DNA from 3 places in the Ruegeria sp. AM9 genome. Region 2 is predicted to be linked to each of the others. Evidence: riboswitches for the same ligand, from Rfam matches in the RefSeq annotation. Region 2 holds a riboswitch; each other region holds the start of a gene.
The links. A riboswitch is a leader RNA that binds a small molecule or an ion and turns the genes downstream of it on or off. The one in region 2 is predicted to bind cobalamin.
Positions count from the first base shown of each region.

Region 1: another riboswitch for cobalamin. It lies ahead of ACR0DO_RS06900 (DUF1636 family protein); the one in region 2 lies ahead of ACR0DO_RS08470 (DUF1636 family protein).
Region 3: another riboswitch for cobalamin. It lies ahead of ACR0DO_RS18325 (hypothetical protein); the one in region 2 lies ahead of ACR0DO_RS08470 (DUF1636 family protein).

Region 1 covers NZ_JBQFWY010000002.1:408,258-412,463, forward strand. The annotation lists gene ACR0DO_RS06890 (NAD(P)-dependent oxidoreductase) at 1-898, opposite strand, end outside; gene ACR0DO_RS06895 (LysR substrate-binding domain-containing protein) at 1,002-1,877, shown strand; cobalamin riboswitch at 1,950-2,158, shown strand; gene ACR0DO_RS06900 (DUF1636 family protein) at 2,253-2,633, shown strand; gene cobW (cobalamin biosynthesis protein CobW) at 2,630-3,685, shown strand; gene cobN (cobaltochelatase subunit CobN) at 3,689-4,206, shown strand, end outside.
Region 2 covers NZ_JBQFWY010000003.1:249,204-253,409, reverse strand. The annotation lists gene ACR0DO_RS08480 (hypothetical protein) at 51-536, opposite strand; gene ACR0DO_RS08475 (DUF3299 domain-containing protein) at 704-1,468, opposite strand; cobalamin riboswitch at 1,614-1,811, shown strand; gene ACR0DO_RS08470 (DUF1636 family protein) at 1,914-2,270, shown strand; gene ACR0DO_RS08465 (ABC transporter ATP-binding protein) at 2,267-3,052, shown strand; gene ACR0DO_RS08460 (ABC transporter substrate-binding protein) at 3,071-4,018, shown strand; gene ACR0DO_RS08455 (FecCD family ABC transporter permease) at 4,020-4,206, shown strand, end outside.
Region 3 covers NZ_JBQFWY010000017.1:48,300-52,505, reverse strand. The annotation lists gene ACR0DO_RS18335 (DNA polymerase III subunit gamma/tau) at 1-1,300, opposite strand, end outside; gene ACR0DO_RS18330 (protein-tyrosine phosphatase family protein) at 1,327-1,830, shown strand; gene ACR0DO_RS18325 (hypothetical protein) at 1,832-2,239, opposite strand; gene ACR0DO_RS18320 (hypothetical protein) at 2,236-2,364, opposite strand; cobalamin riboswitch at 2,322-2,542, opposite strand; gene ACR0DO_RS18315 (alpha/beta hydrolase family protein) at 2,676-3,533, shown strand; RNA gene ffs (signal recognition particle sRNA small type) at 3,573-3,671, opposite strand; gene ACR0DO_RS18305 (bifunctional 2',3'-cyclic-nucleotide 2'-phosphodiesterase/3'-nucleotidase) at 3,711-4,206, opposite strand, start outside.

The DNA.
Region 1 (4,206 bases), on a different contig from region 2:
CCAGCATCTCGGGCGGGAAACCGGGGGCCGTGATGTTCAGGCCGGTAGCTTCCTCTAACCGCTTGATAATGTTTGGTGACAGTTCGCGTTCGCCAAAACGGGCGATGCCGTCATCGATGATTTCGATCATCACAGGGTTGATCTCAAGCGGCACTCCGGCACGGTCGGCGACATCCTGGAACAACCCGATATCCTTCTTCACAAGGTCCATCGTGAAAGAGATATCGCGCGAGCCGTTCAGGATGACTTGGCTTTCGGTTTCATGCACAAACGAGGTACCGGATGAAATCTTGATCGCCTCGTAGGTCGTGTTGAGGTTCATCCCAGCGGCCTTGGCGGTCACAAGTGCCTCGGCGCAGGTGATCAGGTTGGCGGTGGCCAGATAATTCGTCAGCACCTTCAGGACCGAGGCCGTGCCCAGGTCTCCGGTATGCAGAACGCGGCGGCCCATCGTGGTCAGAAACGGCAAAATCCGCTCGAAGGTTGCGCGGTCGCAACCTGCAAAGATCGAGATATTGCCGGTCGCGGCCCGGTGACACCCGCCGGACACGGGGCAATCGACGGCGGCGCCTCCGCGCTCGATCACCATCGCACCCAGACGCTTGACCTCGGCCTCGTCGGTGGTCGACATCTCCATCCAGATTTTGCCCGGACCGACCTCGGGCAGCATCTGCTGCATGACGGCATCCGAGGCGGCAGGGGACGGCAGGCAGGTGATAACCGCATCGCAATCCCGCATGATCTGTGTCGGGCTTTCGGCCGCTTTGGCGCCTTGGGCCACGAATTCGGCCACCAGATCGGGATTGAGGTCATGGACCGTCAGATCAATTCCGTTCCGCAACAGCGAGCCTGACAGTTTGCCGCCGACATTTCCCAAACCGATAAATCCGACTTTCATTTCACCCTCCCGAAGGTCGCTGTTCGCGCCAAGTATCCCTGTTGCTTGCCTGTAGTGAAAATGAATAATAACACGCATTATGGGCAAAATTTTTTGGTGATAGATGGACCGCCTTCCAAACCCCGCATGGCTACGCAGCTTCGAATCCGCCGCGCGCCATCTGAATTTCACCACAACCGCGCAAGAGCTTGGCCTGACGCAGACGGCGGTTTCGCTGCATATTCGATCCCTCGAGGCCGAGTTGGGGCAAAAGCTGTTCACCCGGAATGCGCGGCGGCTGGAACTGACCGAGCTGGGGCAATCCTATTCGCTGACGGTGCGGCGGGCGTTGTCAGATATCGCGCTGTCCACCAACAGCCTGTTTGGCCCGGCCTCACGGCAGACCCTGACCGTCCGCGCTGCCATATCGACCGCCACCTACTGGATAGCCGCCGAACTGCCGGACTTCTCCACCCGGCATCCGGATATTCCGGTCCGTCTGGTCTCGCACATCTGGAACGACAGCGGGACGCCCGGCGATGTGGATGTGGAAATCCGGCTGGGGTATGGCGACTGGCCGGGGGTGCGGTCCGAGAAGATTACCGATGAAAAGCTGGTTCCGGTCTGTCGGGCCGGGCACGGTTCGCCGAAACTGAATAACGGGCCGCTGATTCAAATACTTGGGTACGAGGACAACTGGGCGCAGTATTTTCAAGCCATCGGCACTGCGCCACCCGGCCAACCATCTCGATATTCGGTGGATACGACGGTGGCGGCGCTGCAACTTGTGATGGCCGGTGCGGGATATGCAACGATCCTGGAACGGTTCGCCAGAAACGCGATCCGCCAGGGTGCGCCGATTGCGATTGCGGGTCCGGCGATTCCCTTTGCCCAGTCGCATTACATGGTTAGTGCTCAGCAAGCTGTGCCATCCACAGCAGCGGCAGGTCTGTTTTGCGCGTGGTTGCGGGACCGGCTGGCGGCGGATGCCGCGGATTGACACAAGCTGGTCGCTTTTTCGTCCCGAGGGTTTTCCGCCTGGGTCTGGCGCTTGACAAGGCCCCTGCCCGTGCCGCATGTCGCTTGGGTTGGTGTCCATCCCCGGATGGATGAAAAGGGAATGCGTCAGCGGTCATCCGTCAAACGCAGCCGCCCCCGCGACCGTGACCGGAGAGGGTGCCCACAGCCACTGGCCCAAAAGGCCGGGAAGGCGGGACATCCGACAGAGGCCCACCTCTGACATCCGCAAGCCGGGAGACCTGCCAGCACCCGAAGATGAAACCGGGCGGGGTGTTCCGGTGTCGGGTCCATGTCGCAACACGTGGCCCGCATGAAACCCCGTCCCCCGCAATGAGGATTTGGGGGGATGAGAGACATGACCGTGACCGCACCCGTCGAGCTGCTGGTCTGTACCACGTGCCGCCGCGGCCTGCCTGTCGAGGATGACGCGCAGCGACCCGGCACCTTGCTTCACAAAGCGCTGGAACAGGCGGAACTGCCCGAGGGCATCACTCTGAAAGCCGTGGAATGCCTGTCGAACTGTGATGAGGGCTGCTCCATCGTGCTGCGCGGCGGGCCGGATCGCTGGACCTTTGTCTACGAGCACCTCAACGAAAACGACCATGTCGAGACCATCGTCGAAGGTGCCACCAAGTACCTCGCGACCGAAGACGGCCTGGTCAAATGGCGCGAACGCCCAGAACATTTCCGCAAAAACTGTGCGGCCCGCATTCCCCCGATTGGAGCCCTGAAATGAGCAACCTCGAGAAACTCCCCGTCACTGTGATCACCGGCTTTCTGGGCTCGGGCAAGACCACTCTGGTCAAGCACCTGATGCAGAACCCGCAAGGCAAGCGTCTGGCCGTTGTGGTCAATGAATTTGGCGATGTCGGCGTCGATGGCGATATCCTGAAATCCTGCGCCATCCCGGACTGCCCGGCGGAAAACATCATGGAACTGGCCAATGGCTGCATCTGCTGCACCGTGGCCGACGACTTCATCCCCACCATCGAGGCGCTGATGGCCTTGGAGCCGCGCCCCGATCACATCCTGATCGAAACCTCCGGCCTCGCCCTACCCAAGCCGCTGCTCAAGGCGTTCGACTGGCCGGATATCCGGTCCAAGATCACCGTGGATGGCGTAATCGCTCTGGCCGATGCCGAGGCCGTTGCCGCCGGTCGTTTCGCCCCGAATGTCGAGGCCGTGGACGCCCAGCGCCTGGCCGATGACTCGATCGACCACGAAACGCCCCTGTCCGAGGTGTTCGAGGACCAGATCTCCTGCGCCGACATCATCCTGCTGACCAAACCCGATCTGGCCGGTCCCGAGGGTGTGGCCAAGGCCAAAGAGATCATCGCAGCCGAAGCTCCGCGCCCGCTGCCGGTGGTCGAAGTGGCCGAAGGTGCCGTGGACGTGCGCGTCGTTCTGGGTCTGGAAGCCGCAGCCGAAGATGACATGGACGCCCGTCCCTCGCATCACGACGGCCACCACGATCACGAGCATGATGATTTCGAAAGCATCATCGTCGAACTGCCGGAACAGACCGACCCCGTCGATCTGGTCGCGAAAATCGAACGCCTGGCCAATGAGCTGAACATCTTGCGCGTCAAAGGCTATGCCGCTGTTGAAGGCAAACCGATGCGTCTGCTGGTGCAGGCCGTCGGCGCCCGTGTCCGTCACCAATACGACCGTCCGTGGGAATCGGGTGAAGAGCGCCGCTCGCGTCTGGTGGTCATCGCCGAGCATGACGACATCAAAGAAGCCGCGATCCGCGACATCCTTGTTGGTGTGACCGAGGCCGCCGAGTAAGCCATGCACGTCGTCTTCCGCGAAAGCCACGGGTTAGAAGAAACCGAGACCCCAACCGATCTGGGCCAGAGCCCGGCGGATCTGGTGGTGCTGTCTTTTTCCGACAGCGACCTTGGCGCTTTCGCGGCAGGCTGGCATCGCGGTGGCGGTGCCGAGGGGCGGATGCCGACGATGCGGCTGGCCAACCTGACGGCGCTGAAACATCCTCTGTCCGTCGACACCTATGTCGAACAGACGCTGGAGGGCGCCAAAGGCATTCTGATCCGCCTGATTGGCGGCGTGCCTTACTGGTCTTACGGGTTGCAGCAGGTTTTGGCACTGGCGCAGGCTAAGGGTATTGCGCTGGCCGTCCTGCCTGCGGATGGGCGCGAGGACACGCGGCTGGATGACTATTCCACCCTGCCCGTCTCGACCCTGCGCCGGTTGGCGCATCTCTGCGACACTGGTGGGGAGGTCGCCGCACAAGCCGCGCTGGCGCAGATGGCACTGGCGGCAGGCCTTTATGCAGGTCCGGTAATGGG
Region 2 (4,206 bases):
CCGCCATTTGCGCGCGTGGAAGGCAGCGGAACCCAGGACTTGCTGTGGTTCTACAACGCAACATCCGCACGGGACTTGGCGTACTCGGGGTAGGGAAACGGCGTTTTGCGGGGCAGGATATGAGCTGACCCGCCGCCTGCGATCTCCATCAACGTTTCCGCCCGCTCGTAATAGGGCGCCAGATCGTCATACCCGAACGGCCAGTTCATTCCGACGCCAAACCGGGACTGCAGCCGGAAGTCACCGGGATGAAATCGCGGAGTATCGCCCCACCAGAAATTCGAGTTTCCGCCAAAAACAACGAAGCTGAGCCAGTCTTTCCGAAAACCGGACGAGTTGCGCTGAGTAATCTCCTCTCCGGTGCGCCAGCCATCGCGAAGCTGCGCCTCATGCGGGCGGAACCCGCCTTTTTCAATGATGAGAATGTCCAGATCCTGCGGCAGGGCATGCGCAAAAAACATAGATGCAAAGCTGCTGCCAACAAGCACCACATCCCATTCCCGGGACGCGACCTCTGTTAGGTCAATGCGGTTCATCTATTCACCCGGGCCTCTGAAGAGGCTCAAACCAACGTCACTGATACACTTAAATAGGATGATATAGGGTACCCCGAGACCGGGGTTTGTCAAATCACCAAAGATGATCGGTTTCTTCCGGAACCAATCTACAAGCCATTCCGCAGTGTCCCGATCCGGCGGCCGCGTCACTCAGAGGCCTTCGCCCCGCCGGTCTTGCGGTTGCCCGCCGCGCGGATGCGATCGGCAATGCTTTGCGTCCACTCCAGCCGCTCGCCCTGTGTTTCCAGGGTTTCGACACTGTCGGCGTCCAGCCGGAACGTCGCCCGCATGGGCAAAAACCCGTCGACCACCATCATGTTCTGCTCTGACGGATCGATGGTCAGCCTTCCGGTCAGCCGCACGGGTTCATGGACATAGCTGGGCGCCCAGTCACCGTTCAGCCGCACCCGGATCATCTGATTGGGCGGAGGTGGCGGCATATGGCTGCACATCCCGCGCTGGGGCACCAGATAAGCGATGGCGTTCCCGTCCGCATCGGGCGGCGCGGGAATGGCAAACCCCGCCAGCGTCACCGTCTGACCGTCAAATTCAGGGTTGCCCGCAGCGCCGGCGCGATCCCGGTTCCGGGCCACGGCATGCCGTTGCTCCAGCAGCCAGTCGATATCAATGCCATCGGCGGCCAGGGCGTCCTCGGTTTCGAACAGAAGCTCCTGCCAATTCAGCCGCTCTTCGGGGCTGCCCGCATCCTGATGCAGCCTGCTGCGCAGGCGTACGGCAAAAAGCACATCGTCGAACTGTTCCGGGCTCAGGTCGCGATACGGATCGTCGAAGACCTGAACGGACGGATCCGGCAAGTCAGACCAGTCCAGTGCAGCCCCCGGAGCCGCCAGCACGGACGGACCGCACAGGGTCAACGTCAGAATCGTCGCAAGGGGAAACCAATATCGCATGACCGGACTCTATCGCCCTGCCGGGATCATTCCAGTAGGTTTTTTGCAGATGCCGCTCTTTGCAGAACCCCCTGCAATTGCAGGGCTGCACCGGCAAACAAACGTAGAGGATATAACTTTATGATTGACGCACCGGGTCATCTCGGGCAGTCAATCTGGTGATGGTTCCCCCAAAAGGGATGAAAAGGGAATACGGTGCGGCCCTGTCAATTGGCCAACTCCGTGACTGCCCCCGCAACTGTAAGCGGTGAGCGACGCCATACACCCACTGGTCCTTGGGCCGGGAAGGATGGCCAAGCATCGACCCGCAAGTCAGGAGACCTGCCATCATATGTTCAACCAACCCGGGGCGGGGCGTCCTGGAAGGAGGCTATGATGACACGACTGACACGTGTTCCCATGATTGGCACCTTCTCTGCGCGTTTGAAAACGAGCGGAGCGGGCAATGCCGGAAACACCTGATCACTTCATTCTGATCTGCGAGACCTGCAAAGGGCCTGAGAATGCGGATGCCTTGCGCAACGCGCTGACGGGCAGTCTGCCCGCGGGGTTTGCGGTTCGGACCGTCACGTGCATGGCGGGCTGCGAACGACCGACTACCGTTGGATTTCAGGCCGTTGGCAAAGCCCAGTACCTGTTCGGCGATATCCGGACGCAACGTGACATCACTGCAGTGGCCGAGTTTGCGCGGCAGTACCGCCACAGTGCAGATGGCTGGACCAACGCCTCTGACCGACCGCGGCCGCTGTTTACCAAAACCCTGTCCCGGATGCCCCGGCTGAACGTAGAGGAACACTCATGACAGACCCCGCGTTTCTGGTCGCGCGTGACCTGGAATACTATGCGCTGAACGGCGATGTTCTGCTGCAGGGTGCATCGTTTGAACTGGACAAGGGCGCAATCCTGGCCATTGCCGGGCCGAACGGGGCCGGGAAAACGACACTTCTGAACCTTCTTAGTGGCGCCGCCGAGATGGTTCTGGGCGATGTTCTGGTCAACGGGCGCAGCCTGAAACAAATGCCTGCATCAGAGCGCGCGCGCATGATCGCCGTGGTCAGCCAGCAGGAGTTTCCGGACGGTCGGTTGCTGCTGCGCGATTACGTTGCGCTGGGTCAGATTCCGATCCGCTCCGACCGGTCCGCCGAAGCCCATGCGGCCGAGCTTGACCGAATACTGGACCTGACCGGGCTGAGCGCTCTGGCGGATAAACGGATGGCGCTGCTGTCCGGCGGCGAACGCCAGCGGGCACATATTGCGCGCGCCCTGGCGCAGAGCCCGTCGCTTCTGTTTCTGGACGAGCCCACCAACCATCTGGACCCGGACGCCAAGGGCCGGATGCTGTCACTGGTGGCCGAGCTGGGCATTACGGTGGTGATGATCGTGCACGATCTGGTCATGATCCCCGAGTTTGCCACCCATGTGGCGCTGATGAAATCCACCCGCCTGACCAGCTTTGGCCCCGTGGCCGAGGTTCTGACGCCCGCGCATGTGCGCGACACGTTTGGCGTCGACTACCTGTGTTTCCAGCACGAAGGCCGGGTGATCCCGGCGCTGGATATCCGAAGAACCCCCGTTTCAAACTAAAGCAAGGAAACACCCCCTATGAAACACATCTGGTCTGCGGCCCTGATCACCGCCATGGCAGGCGGCGCATCTGCAGGTGAAGTAACCGTTGATAACTGCGGCGAACCATTGGTTTTTGAAACTCAGCCCCAGCGGCTGGTCGTGCACGACATGAACATGACCGACATGGCCTTTGCGCTGGGTCTGCAGGACAAGATCGTCGGTCTGACCGGCATCACCGGCTGGTACAAGACCAGCCCCGAGTTTGACACGCTGCGCGGTGACATCCCCGAGCTGGCGCCAAAATACCCGACCGTTGAAAACCTGGTTGCGGTTGAACCCGACCTGTTCTTTGCCGGGTGGTATTACGGCATGAAACCCGGCGGCGACGTCACCCCCGACACGCTGGAACCTTTTGGCATCAAGACCATGATCCTGTCTGAGAGCTGCGTGCATCTGGACAAGGATCGCCCCGAGGCCAGCATGGACCTGCTGTTCGACGACGTGCTGCGCCTGGGCAAGGTCATGCATGTCGAAGGCAAGGCCGAAGAACTGGTCGGCGGCTGGAAAGAAGAGCTGGCAGCGATCGAAGCGCAGACTGCCGATCTGCCGAAACCCCGTGTCTTCCTGCTGGATGGCCCAGCGGATGCGCCCTTCACTGCGGGCAAATTCGCCATCCCCGATGCGATGATCGCTGCTGCGGGCGGCGAGAACGTCACCCATGACATGGATACCAGCTGGGGCCGCACCTCGTGGGAGGCCGTGGCCGCCGCAAACCCGGAATTCCTTGTGTTGCTGGATTACCAGACCGGAAATGGCGCAGAAGATACGTTCAAGTTCCTGCAGGACCATCCGGTGATGTCGCAGATCGACGCGGTCAAGAACGAACGCTGGATCGGCCTGCGCTACGAGGAACTGACCCCCGGACCGGCAAATATCGAGGCGATCTCGAAAATGGCCCAAGCCATGCATCCGGGCCTCAACTGATATGGGCCGATTGGGCCTTGAGCTAATCTTGGGGGCGGTCATTCTGGCCGCCCTCTTGCTGATTTCGACCGTCTACGGCACCACGCCCATCCCCGCGCGGGATGCGTTTGACGCCGTCTTGCTGGGCACCGGCCTGACGGACGGAGACATGTCCCCCCTGCACCGGATCGTCTTCGATCTGCGCCTGC
Region 3 (4,206 bases), on a different contig from region 2:
CGCCGGGGCCTCCGTTTGGTGGCGGCGGCGGTGCGTCCTGCAACCGTTTGATCAGTTCCTCTGGGCTGGGCAGGTCGGCCACATGGGTCAGACGGATCACTGCCATTTCGGCGGCCATCATGGCGTTTGGCGCGGCCGAGACCTCTTCCAGCGCTTTCAGCAGCATCTGCCACATCCGGGTCAGAACCCGCATCGGCAGGGCCTCGGCCATCTGCACGCCGCGGGCGCGTTCGTCTGGCGAAACGGTCGGGTCTTCGGCGGCATCCGGGGTGATCTTTACGACCGAGACCCAATGGGTGATCTCGGCGAGGTCGCGCAGCACGGCCAGCGGGTCGGCGCCCTCGGCATATTGCGCGCTCAGTTCGGTCAGGGCGCCCGCCGCGTCGCCGCGCAGGATCATGTCCATCAGGTCCAGCACCCGGCCGCGATCGGCCAGACCCAGCATCGCGCGCACCTGATCGGCACTGGTTTCTCCGGCCCCGTGCGAGATCGCCTGATCCAGCAGAGAGGTCGCATCCCGTGCCGACCCTTCGGCGGCGCGGGTGATCAGCGCAAGCGCGTCGTCGGCGATCTGGGCATTTTCGGCCGCTGCGATCTTGCTGAGCAGGCCGATCATATCCTCGGGCTCAATCCGGCGCAGGTCAAAGCGCTGACAGCGTGACAGCACCGTCACCGGTACTTTGCGAATCTCGGTTGTGGCAAAGATGAACTTCACATGCTCGGGCGGTTCCTCAAGCGTCTTGAGCAGCGCGTTGAAGGCGCTGGTCGAGAGCATGTGAACCTCGTCGATGATGTAGATCTTGTAGCGCGCACTAGCCGCGCGATAGCGGACGCTGTCGATGATCTCGCGAATATCGTTGACACCGGTGCGGCTGGCGGCGTCCATCTCCATCACGTCGACGTGGCGGCCCTCCATGATGGCCACGCAATGCTCGCACTGGCCGCAGGGTTCCGTGGTCGGCTTGCCTTCGCCATCGGGGCCGATGCAGTTCATGCCCTTGGCGATGATCCGCGCCGTGGTGGTTTTGCCGGTGCCGCGAATGCCGGTCATGATGAAGGCCTGCGCGATCCGGTCGGCCTCGAACGCGTTTTTCAGCGTGCGCACCATGGCGTCCTGACCCACAAGGTCGGCAAAGGTTTCCGGGCGGTATTTGCGGGCAAGAACCTGATAGGCGGGGCTGGGCGTGTCGGTCATGTCTGCTCTGTCGGATTCGGGTTCCGATGCAGCGTAGAGACCCCCGCCGCCCGCGTCCACATCCCGCTTGGCGAATTTCCGTTTGCGTCGCAGTTTATGTACCATAGACGCATAGGCAGGAGGGTTATCACTTGAGACTGTTCGCAATTCACGCCGTGCAGGTGGGCAACGGCACGGTTGCTCTGTCGCCATTGCCAGGGCGAGCGGGCAACTATCGGCAGGATTTTCACATCATCCGCGACTGGCAGCCCGATCTGGTGATTTCCATGACTACCGAGGGTGAAATGCTGCAGGAGGGGGCCGCCGGATTCGGCGACGACCTGCGCGCCGCGGCAATCGGCTGGGCGCATCTGCCGGTCACGGATTTTGGTGCGCCGCCGCCTGAGGTGCAGGCCGCATGGCCTGAGGTCAGCGCGGCGGCGGCACAGGTTCTGGCCCGCGGAGGGCGCGTGTTGGCACATTGCCGGGGTGGCTGCGGGCGGTCCGGGATGATCGTCCTGCGCCTTATGGTCGAACACGGCGAACGCCCCGAGGCAGCGCTGAAACGCCTGCGCGCCGTACGGCCCTGCGCCGTTGAGACTGACGGCCAGTTGGACTGGGCCGCACAGGCGGCCAGCACCCGGCCTTACCACTAGTTCAGAGCGCCGCGTGCCGTTCCGGCCGCACGACCGGGCTTTGCGCAATGACCGAGGCCTCGAGCATCGCGCAGGGCGGTGTCGGCAACAGCTTGGCCGGGCGTGTGGTGAATTCAAGGCAGAACATCATATCTGCATAGTCGTCCAGCGTTTCGATCGCGGTGTCGGCATCGGTCCCGCAAAACACGCGAATCTGTTCCGCCTGTGCACGAAACCGTGCGAAACAGCCCTGAGCGCAATGGGCCAGTTCGCTGCTGCCCTCAACTTCGAAATCCGGGGTGGTCGCCGGTGCAGCGGCCTCCATCGCCTGCACGACGGCGCGGGCCATCTGTGCCAGGGCCGGGCAGGTCTTGCCGGTTTTCTGGCACACGGTTGCGGTGAATTGATGTGTCTTCGTCTTCCAGATCATGATGCGCCCTCCGCGCGCAGGACGGGGGCGTAGATCAGGTGTGACAGCGTGCTGACGACCTGCCCGGACACCCCGCCCGAGTTTCGGTTTTGCTTCGATGGCAGGTCTCCTGACTTGCGGGTCATCGCTTTGCCGACCTTCCCAGCCTTTCGGCCAGTGGTGTTTCGGCATTGCTCACCGCTTACAGTTGCGGGGGCAGTCGCGGCCTTGGTTCGTTCCGGCATCACCGGGCAGAACCGCACCGTGTTCCCTTTTCATCCCGCCCCGAGATCGGGGTCGAGAACCATCAAGCCATCGCTAACGGGTGCGGGCGACCCGAGTCAAGCGGGCAATTTGCGTGGCCAGGTGGACGTATGGTCATAGTTGACTTGCGGACGGAAACACGGCGGACTGGAGAAAGTGAACCAATCGGTTCAAAAATCCCGGAGGCCGCACCATGCTGGACGCAACACAGACTGTTTCGACCGAGGATTTCCAGTTTCCATCATGCGCGGGCACCTTATCCGCACGTCTGTATATGCCGGCATCGGCGCCTCGGGTGGCGGTGGTCATTCATGGCGCAACGGGCGTGCCGAGGGATTACTATCAGCACTTTGCCCGCTGGCTGGCCGAGGCGCAGGGGATGGCCTGTCTAACTTATGATTACAGTGATTTCGGCCATTCGCTGACCGGGCCGCTGAAGGCATCGCGGGTCAAGATGGCCGATTGGGCCCTGATCGACATGCCAGCTGCCCGGGCTGAAATGCGACGCAGGTTCCCTGACGCGCAGCAGTGGAGCATCGGGCATTCCGTCGGCGGGATGCTGGGGCCAATACAACCCGATATCGATCAGATCGACCGCATGATCTGTGTTTGCTCTGGCCCGGTGACGGTGTCGGACCATCCCTGGCCCTACCGGGCGCTGGCATTGCTGTTCTGGTACGGCCACGCGCCGCTGGCGGTGAAAGCTCTGGGCTATCTTCCGGGCAAGGCGCTGGGATTCGGGGCCGATCTGCCGGCAAGCGTCTATTGGCAGTGGCGGCGGTGGTGCACCGCGCCGCGCAACTACCTGCCCGAGATCGGGATCACTCTGCCCGAGGCGCGTTGGGCGCAGTCGGAGACGCCTGTGGATCTGTTCACCTTCGAGGATGACGATGTGGTGCCGCCGAACGCGGTGTGGCGGCTGGCCGATCTGTACGGGCCGCACGCGCGCCGCCATCTGTTGTCACCTGCTGAATTCGGCCTGTCCGAAGTGGGCCATATCGGAGCTTTCGCCCGCCGCAACGCTGCCCTCTGGCCCCGGCTGATCGCATGATACTGCCGGGTCCGGCGTTTTGCATTCTCTGTGAGGAAGAAGTGAGAGGTTGGACATCGACCCAAGCGGGGCTCGTTGTGGCTGCTTCCTTCCGGACCTGACCAGGTTGGCGAGGCGCTCGCCCGCGCCAACCTCTCATCGGTCGATATAGGCAACGGGCGTGGAAAAGACAACCCGTCAGAGCGTCAAACGGATCAGCAAAAAGCCTTCTTCGTCTTCTCCGAGTAACTGTGGGCTGTATTTCTCAAGCTCGGCAATGTGATCGTGGGCCTTTGGGCCGGTCCGGAGCAAGGTTGTCGCCCCGGATAATGGCGCAAACCGAAAGGCGCGGGGCGCGTGTTCCAGCGGGTCGCGCGGCAGGGCGCCCGAGAAATAATCTTGCAGGATGCGCTGGACGGGTTGAGCCGGCACCGGAATCGGTTCGGCCCGGTCGACAAAGGGGAAATGCCCCCCTCCATTGACGCGGTAATTGTTCAGCGCCACGACAAAGCGCTGGTCCGGGGTCACGGGGCGCCCTTCGAACTGGATGTCGTGAATCCGGCGATGCGCGGGGTCGGTCAGGCGACCGGCGGCGTCAAAGCGCGATGGGTGCGACAGGTCGATCTGACAGCTCAGCCCCTGCAGAACATCGAAATTATGCCCGGCGCGGCTGGGGTCGACCAGATCGGTTTCG